DNA from 3 places in the Streptomyces sp. NPDC048269 genome. Region 3 is predicted to be linked to each of the others. Evidence: riboswitches for the same ligand, from Rfam matches in the RefSeq annotation. Region 3 holds a riboswitch; each other region holds the start of a gene.
What was found. Region 3 has a riboswitch for thiamine pyrophosphate ahead of AB0D48_RS12210 (thiamine ABC transporter substrate-binding protein). Riboswitches for the same ligand answer to the same signal wherever they lie in the genome.
Positions count from the first base shown of each region.

Region 1 (3,255 bases), on a different contig from region 3:
CAGGACCGCGATGTCCAGCTTCGACAGGACGGAGAGGACGGATCCCTGGACCGTCGGGTCCAGCCGTCGCATGGCCACCGTGGTGAGTTCGGTGCCGGACGCGACCAGGGCGCGTTCGAGGACGTCAAGGCTCGGGGCGCCGCCCGTACCCATGATCAGGCGGGAGGAGAAGGTCCGGCCGCCGAGGACGAAGAGGTCGTCTGCCATGGCCGTCAGCCTCCCTGGACCGCGGTGAGGATCTCGACCCGGTCCCCCTCGCCCACCGGCGTGAGCGGCCACCGCCCGCGCGGGACCACGGTCTCGTTGAGCGCGGCCGCGACGCCGGAGGGCGCCGCGGTCAGGGTGGCGACCACCGCGTCGAGCGTGGTGCCGGCCGCGACCTCGCGCGGCTCGCCGTTGACGGACACGGAGACGGAGACGGGGAGGGTCATGCGTACGACTCCTGTCGTGCGGCGGAGAAACGGCGGGGGGTGAAGGGGCGTGCGATCGGCGGCAGTTCGCCGGTGGTCAGCAGCTCCGCCAGTACGTCGCCGGTGAGCGGGGTCAGCAGCACCCCGTTGCGGTAGTGCCCGGTGGCCAGGTGCAGGCCGGGCAGGTCGGTCGGGCCGAGCAGCGGGGCGTTGTCGGGGGAGCCCGGCCGCAGTCCCGCGCGGGTCTCGGTGAGCGGGAGTTCGGTGATGCCGGGCACCAGCTCATGGGCGTCGCGCAGGAGCTCGTAGACCCCGCCCGCGGTGACCGTGGTGTCCCAGCCGAGCTCCTCGCTGGTGGCGCCCACGACGAGTTCACCGTTCTCGCGCGGGACCAGGTACACGTGGCTGCCGCGCACGACCGCCCGTACCGTCCGCGACAGGAACGGCGCGCGGGCGGAAGGCACCGAGAGCCTCAGCACCTGGCCCTTCACCGGCCGTACGGGGGCCACCACCTCCGGCGGTACGCCCGCCAGCCGGCCGCTGAGCGAGCCCGCCGCCAGCACCACCTGGTCCGCGCGCACCTCCGTACCGTCGCCGAGCAGGGCCCCGGCCGCCCGGTCGGCGGTGACCAGCAGCCGCTCCGCCGCCGCCCGGTGGACGGTCACGCCGGCCCCCTCGCAGGCGGCCAGCAGGGCGGCCGAGAGCCGCCGCGGGTCGACCTGGTGGTCGCCGTCCACCCGCAGGCCGCCCCGGACCCCCGGGGCCAGCATCGGCTCCAGCCGGCGGCACTCACGGCCGGTGAGCCACTCGGACTCCAGGCCGCAGCGGCGCTGCAGGGCGTGCAGCTCCCGCAGGTGGAGCCGGTCGTCGGCGTCGAGGGCGACGGCGAGGGTGCCGCAGGCCCGGTAGCCGATGTCCAGGCCGCCGCTCGCCTCGGCCAGCTCGGCGGCGAATTCCGGATAGCGCGCCGCGGAGGCGAGACCCAGGCCCAGCAGGGCCTCCTCGCCGTAGTGCAGCTCGGTCACGGGCGCGAGCATCCCGGCCGCGACCTGGGCGGCGCCGCCGCCGGGGGCCGGGTCGGCCAGTACGGTGCCGAGGCCCCGCCGGGCCGCCCGCCAGGCGGTGACGAGTCCGATGATCCCGCCCCCGATGACGAGGACGTCGGATCCCTTCAGAGAAGAATGCATGGGCGTCCAGCCCCTCCCTTCGCCGGCATGACCCGGATCAGGTTCGTACGGTCGGAGGCCGGCCAGCCTCCCTCTCAGCCCGGTGCGCCCGGACTCCCGCGATAGGTACGGTGGCCAGACTAACCCCGGTGCGGACAGTGGGTAAGGCGGCACCTATTCCTGGCGGCCCGTCAGGTGATTAGGGTGGCCGGGTGAGTGAGCAGACGGAGCAGAACCCGAGCGGCGTCGTGATCGTGGGCGCCGGAATGGCCGGCGTGCAGACCGCGGTAGCCCTGCGGGAGCAGGGCTTCACCGGCCCCGTGACCCTGCTGGGAGCCGAGCCCCACCAGCCCTACGACCGGCCACCGCTGTCTAAGGCGGTGCTGCTCGGCAAGGCCGAGGACTCCGCTTTCGACGTGGACTTCGAAGGACTCGGCATCGGGCTCAGGCTCGGCACGGAGGTCACCGGGCTGCGGGCCGCCGAGCGCGAGCTGGACACCGAGGCGGGACCGGTCCCTTACGAGGTCCTCGTACTGGCCACCGGCGCCGTGCCGCTGACCCTGCCCGGCACGGAGGGCGTCCCCGGCGTGCACCTGCTGCGGACGCTGGACGACGCGGCGCGGCTGCGCCCGGTCCTGGCGGAGGCGCCCCGGACGGTGGTCGTCGGCGCGGGCTGGATCGGCGCGGAATTCGCCACCGCGGCCCGGGAGGCGGGCTGCGAGGTGACCGTGGTCGAGGCGGCGGACCGGGTCCTGGCGGGGGCGCTGCCGGCGGAGGTCGCCGCCCCGATGGCGCGCTGGTACGAGGAGGCGGGCGCCGAGCTGATCACCGGCGCGAAGGTCGCCGGGACCGAGGAGGGCCGGGTGCTGCTCGCGGACGGGCGCGCCCTGCCGGCCGGCGCGGTGGTGGTGGGCATCGGAGCCCGCCCCGCCACCGGGTGGCTGGCCGGGACCGGCGTGGAACTGGGCCCGGACGGCTCGGTCACCGCCGACGCGTACCTGCGTACCTCCCTGCCCGGGGTGTACGCGGTCGGCGACTGCGCCTCCTTCCCGTCGGCCCGCTACGGGACGCGGCTGCTCGTGCACCACTGGGACAACGCGCTCCAGGGCCCCCGGGCGGTCGCGGCGAACATCCTGGCCGGGGAACCGGTCCAGGTCTACGACCCGGTGCCGTACTTCTGGTCGGAGCAGTTCGGGCGCTTCGTCCAGTACGCAGGCCACCACGCCGCGGCCGACACCCTGCTCCGGCGCGGCGACCCGGCCGGCCCCACCTGGTCGGTGTGCTGGCTGCGCGACGGCGTGCTGGTCGCGGTCCTGGCCGTGGGCCGCCCCCGCGACCTGGCGCAGGGCCGCAAGCTCATCGAGACGGGGGCCCGGGTGGACCCGGCCAAGGTCGCCGACCCGGCGGTTCCCCTGAAGTCGGCCCCCCTGTAGTCCGGGCCCGGCCACGGACGGGCGGCTCCGGTACCGGGCGCCGGTCCGAGATGGCAGGCTTGTACCCGTGACCGAGATTGACGCAAAGATCGATGCCCTTGTCCCCTCGTGGCTGTACCTCCCCGACATCGCGGAGATGCTGAACGTCGAGGTGACCCGGGTCCGCCAGATGGTCAAGGAAGGGCAGCTGATCGCCGTACGCCGGGGCGAGAACCGCTCCCTGCAAGTGCCGGCCCCCTTCATCGA
Region 1 is NZ_JBEZLW010000002.1:341,865-345,119, reverse strand. It holds gene AB0D48_RS03725 (thiazole synthase) at 1-207, opposite strand, end outside; gene thiS (sulfur carrier protein ThiS) at 213-431, opposite strand; gene thiO (glycine oxidase ThiO) at 428-1,597, opposite strand; TPP riboswitch at 1,595-1,707, opposite strand; gene AB0D48_RS03710 (FAD-dependent oxidoreductase) at 1,789-3,009, shown strand; gene AB0D48_RS03705 (Rv2175c family DNA-binding protein) at 3,077-3,255, shown strand, end outside.
Region 1: another riboswitch for thiamine pyrophosphate. It lies ahead of thiO (glycine oxidase ThiO); the one in region 3 lies ahead of AB0D48_RS12210 (thiamine ABC transporter substrate-binding protein).

Region 2 (3,255 bases), on a different contig from region 3:
GCCCCACCAGGCGATCATCGCGGCGCCGATGCCCGACGTGATGTGGTCGTACGCGGGCGCGACGTCCGTGGTCAGCGGGCCGAGCGTGTAGAAGGGCGCCTCCTCGCAGATCTCCTGCTGGAGGTCGATGTTCTCCTTGATCTTGTGCATCGGGACGTGGCCCGGGCCCTCGATCATCGTCTGCACGTTGTGCCGCTTAGCGATCGTGTTCAGCTCGCCCAGCGTCTTCAGCTCGGCGAACTGCGCCGCGTCGTTGGCGTCCGCGATGGAGCCGGGGCGCAGACCGTCGCCCAGCGAGTACGTGACGTCGTACGTCGCGAGGATCTCGCAGAGCTCCTCGAAGTTCGTGTAGAGGAAGTTCTCCTTGTGGTGCGCCAGGCACCACGCGGCCATGATCGAACCGCCGCGCGAGACGATGCCGGTCTTGCGGCGGGCGGTCAGCGGCACGTACGGCAGCAGCACGCCGGCGTGGACCGTCATGTAGTCGACGCCCTGCTCGGCCTGCTCGATGACCGTGTCCTTGTAGATCTCCCAGGTCAGGTCCTCGGCACGGCCGTCGACCTTCTCCAGCGCCTGGTAGAGCGGGACGGTGCCGATCGGGACGGGGGAGTTGCGCAGCACCCACTCGCGCGTGGTGTGGATGTTGCGGCCGGTCGAGAGGTCCATGACCGTGTCGGCGCCCCACTTGGTCGCCCAGGTCATCTTGTCGACCTCCTCCTCGATGGAGGAGGTGACCGCGGAGTTGCCGATGTTGGCGTTGACCTTCACCAGGAACCGCTTGCCGATGATCATCGGCTCGATCTCGGGGTGGTTCACGTTGGCCGGAAGCACCGCGCGACCTGCGGCGATCTCCTCGCGCACGACCTCGGGGGAGACGTTCTCGCGGATCGCGACATACTCCATCTCCGGGGTGATCTCGCCCCGGCGGGCGTACGCGAGCTGCGTGACGGCGGCGCCGCCGCGGCCCCGGCGGGGCTGGCGGGGGCGGCCCGGGAAGACCGCGTCGAGGTTCTTGAGCCCGCCGCGCGGCGAGGTGTGCTTGATCCCGTCGTCCTCGGGGCGCACGGGACGTCCCGCGTACTCCTCGGTGTCGCCGCGGCCGATGATCCAGTTCTCGCGCAGCGGCGCGAGACCCCTGCGCACGTCGGTCTCGATCTGGGGGTCGGTGTACGGACCGGACGTGTCGTAGAGCGTTACGTCCTTGCCGTTGGTGAGGTGGACCTGGCGGACCGGCACCCGGATGTCGGGGCGGGAGCCCGCCACGTAGCCCTTGTGCCAGCCCGGCTTGCGCTCGGTCGAGCCGTCGCCGTCCTGGCTGACGGCAGGCGTGCGTGCGTCCTGAATGGTCATGAGACCTATCTCCCTACGCCGGCATTACCCGGTAACAGGTTCGGCGGTCGACGCAGCCTCCTCCCGCACGCATCCGTGATGCGCGTACGGTGATCAGCGTCCTCTCAGCCCGGTGCTCCGAGCTCCCGCGTTGTGCAAAGGTGCCCCCACGCTAGCGTCATCTATGGCGTGCTGAACAGTGGGCCCCCTCATCTCTTGCGATGATCTGCTGGTGACGATCTCGCCGCAGCCCCCCACCGAGCCCACGGATCCCACCGGCCACTCGGGCCACGCACACGCGGGTTCCGGGCACCCTGCCGGCCATTCCCACGGGCACGGCCACGGGCATGGCCCGGCGGCCCCCGTCTCGAAGCACCTGCGCAAGGTCATCGCGGCCGTTCTGATCCCCTTCGCCGCCGCCGTCTTCATCGGCATGGCGGTGCTCTGGCCGGGCGGAGCCCCTGCCCACGAGCGCACGGGGGTGGGCTTCGACCGGCAGACGCAGCAGGGCACGGTCGTCTCGCTCGAACAGGTCGACTGCAAATCGGTGAACGCCTCACAGGTGCCGCCCACCGGTGACACATCCACTCCCGAGGGCCGCGAAGCCAAGGCGGCGCAGACCGGCGAGTGCAAGAAGGCCACCGTCGAGGTCGGCACCGGCCCGGACAAGGGCCGTACCTTCGTGGAGATCGTCCAGCCGGGCGCGCCACGGCAGTTGGCGGACGGCCAGGAGGTGGTGGTCGCGTACGCGCCGGATGCGCCCCGGGACCTCCAGTACTCGGTGATCGACGTGAACCGCAAGCTCCCCATGGCGCTGCTGGCCGGGATCTTCGCGGTCGCGGTCGTCCTGGTCGGCCGGATGCGCGGGCTGTTCGCTCTGATCGCGCTGGTCATCAGCTTCGGCGTGCTGACCCTCTTCATCCTCCCGGCCATCCTGCAGGGCTCGAATCCGCTGGTCGTCGCGGTCATCGGCGCGAGCGCCATCATGCTCATCGCCCTGTACATGTGCCACGGTCTGACCGCCCGCACCTCGGTCGCCGTCCTCGGCACGCTCGTCTCGCTGCTGCTCATCGGGCTGCTGGGCTCGGTGTTCATCGACTGGGCGTTCCTCAGCGGCAACACCGACGACAACACGGGCCTGATCCACGGGCTCTACCCGGAAATCGACATGAGCGGTTTGCTGCTCGCGGGCGTGATCATCGGATCGCTGGGCGTGCTCGACGACGTGACGGTCACCCAGACCTCCGCGGTCTGGGAACTCCACCAGGCCGACCCGTCGATGGGGTCGCGCGCCCTCTACCGGGCGGCCATCCGGATCGGCCGTGACCACATCGCGTCGGTGGTCAACACACTCGTACTGGCCTACGCGGGTGCCGCACTCCCCCTGCTCCTGCTGTTCTCGATCGCGAACAGCAGCATGGGGTCGGTGGCCAACAGCGAGCTGGTCGCGGTGGAGATCGTACGGACCCTCGTGGGCTCGATCGGCCTCGTGGCCTCGGTTCCCCTGACGACGGCGCTGGCCGCTCTGGTCGTTTCCGCCGACCGGCCGGGGACCCCGGTCGCCGGGCCGGCTTCGGGGCCGGTCCGTGGCGGCCGGGGCCGCCGTCGCAAGCGCTGAAAGGTTGTTGCGGGAAGAGCAGCGTGGCCGGCGCGGCTGGTCAGTGCGCGCGCGGGGGCGTGTCAGCCCGCGTTCTGCTCGTTCTGCCGGGATTCGGACAGGATCTTGCCGAGCTCCTCGTCAAGGTTCTCCTCGAAGTCACCCAGGTTGCGCTCCTGGCCGAGCGGGACGAGCCGGTCGGTGCGGTCGAGGAACGCGACGAGCGGCGCCGCGCTGGCGCGGAACAGGGCCCGGTCGCCGCCGACCTGGAGGCGGATGTGGACATCGGACAGGTCCTCGGGATCGGTCGGGGCGATGTGCACATCGCC
Region 2 is NZ_JBEZLW010000001.1:258,024-261,278, reverse strand. It holds gene thiC (phosphomethylpyrimidine synthase ThiC) at 1-1,350, opposite strand, end outside; TPP riboswitch at 1,344-1,489, opposite strand; gene AB0D48_RS01300 (YibE/F family protein) at 1,568-2,947, shown strand; gene AB0D48_RS01295 (SsgA family sporulation/cell division regulator) at 3,010-3,255, opposite strand, start outside.
Region 2: another riboswitch for thiamine pyrophosphate. It lies ahead of thiC (phosphomethylpyrimidine synthase ThiC); the one in region 3 lies ahead of AB0D48_RS12210 (thiamine ABC transporter substrate-binding protein).

Region 3 (3,255 bases):
GGCAGCACGATCAGCAGGCCGATGGTGAGGAGCACCGCGCCCAGCAGCGTGCGCTGCGCCCAGCCGCGCGGCCGGTGCGTGGTCCGGCCCGGGTCCACCAGCCGCAGCGCGGTCTCGCGCCGGCGCACGGTCCAGGCGTGCACGGCGAGGATCGCACCGACCGCGGCGAACTGCACCATCGTCAGCACGGCGGCCGTGGGCAGGTCCAGGAGCTGCGCGGTCTGCCGGTAGACCTCCACCTCCAGGGTGGAGTACGCGGGCCCGCCCAGGATCAGTACGACGCCGAAGGAGCTGAAGGTGAACAGGAAGACCATCAGCGAGGCCGCGGCCACCGACGGGGCCAGCGCGGGCAGCGTCACGCGCCGCCAGGCGGCGAACCGGCCGGCGCCCAGCACCCGGGCGGCCTCCTCCTGGCGCGGATCGAGCTGTGCCCACAGCCCGCCGACGGTGCGGACGACGACCGCGTAGTTGAAGAAGACGTGCGCGAGGAGGATCGCCCAGACGGTGGTGTCGAGCCGGACGCCGACCAGTTCGTCCATCAGCCCACCGCGTCCCAGCAGCGCGAGGAAAGCGGTGCCGACGACCACGGTCGGCAGTACGAAGGGGACGGTCACCACGGCCCGCAGCAGTTGCTTGCCGGGGAATTCGAAGCGCGCGAAGACGTACGCGCCGGGGAGCGCGATCAGCAGCGTGAGCGCGGTGGAGGCGAGCGCCTGCCAGGTGGTGAACCACAGCACGGCGGCGATGCCGGGCTGGGAGATCACCTCGCCGATCCGGCCGAACTGCCAGCCGGCGTCGGTCTTGAGGCCGCGCCCGACGATCGCGGCGACGGGATAGGCGAAGAACAGCCCGAAGAAGGCCAGGGGCACGGCCATCAGGGCGAGCCGCACCGCGGTCGCCCGTCCGCCCTCGCGAGGGGCGGGGCCCGGTGCGGCGCCCCCCGGCGCCGCACCCGGCTCCTTGGTGCCGCTTACTTCACGACGAGCGAGGTCCATGCCTTGACCCACTGCTCACGGTTCTTGGCGATGGTCTCGGGAGCGACGTTCTCGGGCTTCTCGATCACCACACCGTGCTTCGTGAACAGCTCCGGCAGGACAGCGTCCTTCGTCACCGGGTTCACGAACATCTGGAGGGGCATGTCCTCCTGGAACTTCTTGCTGATCAGGAAGTCGACGAGGGCCTTGCCGCCCTCCTCGTTCTTCGCCCCCTTCAGCAGACCCGCGAACTCGATCTGGCGGAAGCAGGTACCGGTGGAGACGCCCGTCGGGGCCTCGGCCGGCTGCGGTTCGCCGTACAGCACCTCGACCGGCGGGCTGGAGGCGTAGGAGACGACCAGCGGGCGGTCGCCCTTGGCCTTCTTGCCACCCGCGGAGCCGGAGAAGCGCTCGTTGTAGGCCTGCTCCCAGCCGTCGACGACCTCGACGCCGTTGGCCTTGAGCTTGCTCCAGTAGTCCTTCCAGCCCTCTTCGCCGTACTTGCCGACGGAGGCGAGCAGGAAGCCGAGGCCGGGCGAGGAGGTCGCGGCGTTCTCGGTGACCAGCAGGTTCTTGTACTCCGGCTTGACGAGGTCGTCCAGCGTCTGCGGCGGGGCGAGCTTCTTGTCGGCGAAGTACTGCTTGTCGTAGTTGACGCAGATGTCACCGGAGTCGATCGGCGTGACCCGGTGCTCCTTGTCGAGCACGTACTCCGGCTTCACCCCGGCCAGGCCCTTGGCCTCGTACGGCGTGAAGATGCCGTTGTCGAGGGCGCGCGAGAGCAGGGTGTTGTCCACGCCGAAGAAGACGTCGCCGCGCGGGGAGCCCTTGGTGAGGATCTCCTGGTTGAGCGCCGCGCCCGCGTCCCCGGACTTCAGCACCTTGACGGTGTAGCCGCTCTGCTGCTCGAACTCCTTGAGGACCGTGTCGGTCACGTTGAAGGAGTCGTGGGAGACGAGCGTGACGGTCTTGGACTTGGGGGCGTCGCTCGCGCCCGCGGGCTTGTCCTTGGCGTCGCCGCAGGCGCTGAGCGTGGTGACGCCCAGCGCGGCCGCGAGCGCCGCGCCCGCGATCCTCTTGGTGGTGCTCACTGGTGAATTCCTCCTGGGATGTCCAGGAGAAGACGCGGCCCTGCCCGGCGCTCTGTGGGAGCGGACGCCGGGCAGGGCGCAACAGCTTGAGTGGTGACCGAACTTCCTACCCCGAATGACCGGGGCGAGGTTCAGAGGGTCTGCGGATGACGGATACCGCACTCTCAGCGCTGTGGCGCTCCCCTGTCGGAATATGAAATTGGTTCGGCCACAGGGTACCTCGTGGCCGATTGCGACCGATCGCGGCCGGAAATTGACGCTGTCGAAACTCAGCGCTCCGAAGCGGCCAGCTGACCGCACGCGCCGTCGATCTCCTGGCCGCGGGTGTCCCGTACGGTCACGGGCACACCGTGCCGGGCGATGGCCTCCACGAAGGCCTTCTCGTCCTCGGGCCGCGAGGCGGTCCACTTGGAGCCCGGCGTCGGGTTCAACGGGATCAGGTTGACGTGGACGCGCTTGCCCTTGAGCAGCTTGCCCAGCAGGTCACCCCGCCAGGCCTGGTCGTTGATGTCGCGGATCAGGGCGTACTCGATGGAGATCCGGCGGCCGGACTTCTCCGCGTACTCCCAGGCCGCGTCGAGGACCTCACGGACGTTCCAGCGGGTGTTCACGGGGACCAGGGTGTCGCGCAGCTCGTCGTCGGGCGCGTGCAGCGAGACCGCGAGGCGGCACTTGAAGCCCTCTTCGGCGAAGCGCAGCATGGCCGGGACCAGGCCGACGGTGGAGACGGTGATACCGCGCTGCGACAGGCCCAGGCCGTCGGGCTCCGGGTCGGTGAGGCGCCGGATGGCACCGACCACGCGGTTGTAGTTGGCCAGCGGCTCGCCCATGCCCATGAAGACGATGTTCGACAGCCGCGCAGGACCGCCGGGGACCTCGCCGTCGCGCAGCGCGCGCATGCCGTCGACGATCTGGTGCACGATCTCGGCGGTGGACAGGTTGCGGTCCAGGCCCGCCTGGCCGGTGGCGCAGAACGGGCAGTTCATGCCGCAGCCGGCCTGGGAGGAGATGCACATCGTGACCCGGTCGGGGTAACGCATCAGCACGGATTCGACGAGCGTGCCGTCGTGCAGCTTCCACAGGGTCTTGCGGGTGGTGTCGTTGTCGCACGAGATGTGCCGGATGACGTTCATCAGGTCCGGGAGGAGCTCCTGCTGGAGCTTCTCGCGGGAGCCCGCGGGGATGTCGGT
Region 3 is NZ_JBEZLW010000008.1:157,415-160,669, reverse strand. It holds gene AB0D48_RS12215 (iron ABC transporter permease) at 1-875, opposite strand, end outside; gene AB0D48_RS12210 (thiamine ABC transporter substrate-binding protein) at 971-2,065, opposite strand; TPP riboswitch at 2,151-2,260, opposite strand; gene rlmN (23S rRNA (adenine(2503)-C(2))-methyltransferase RlmN) at 2,335-3,255, opposite strand, start outside.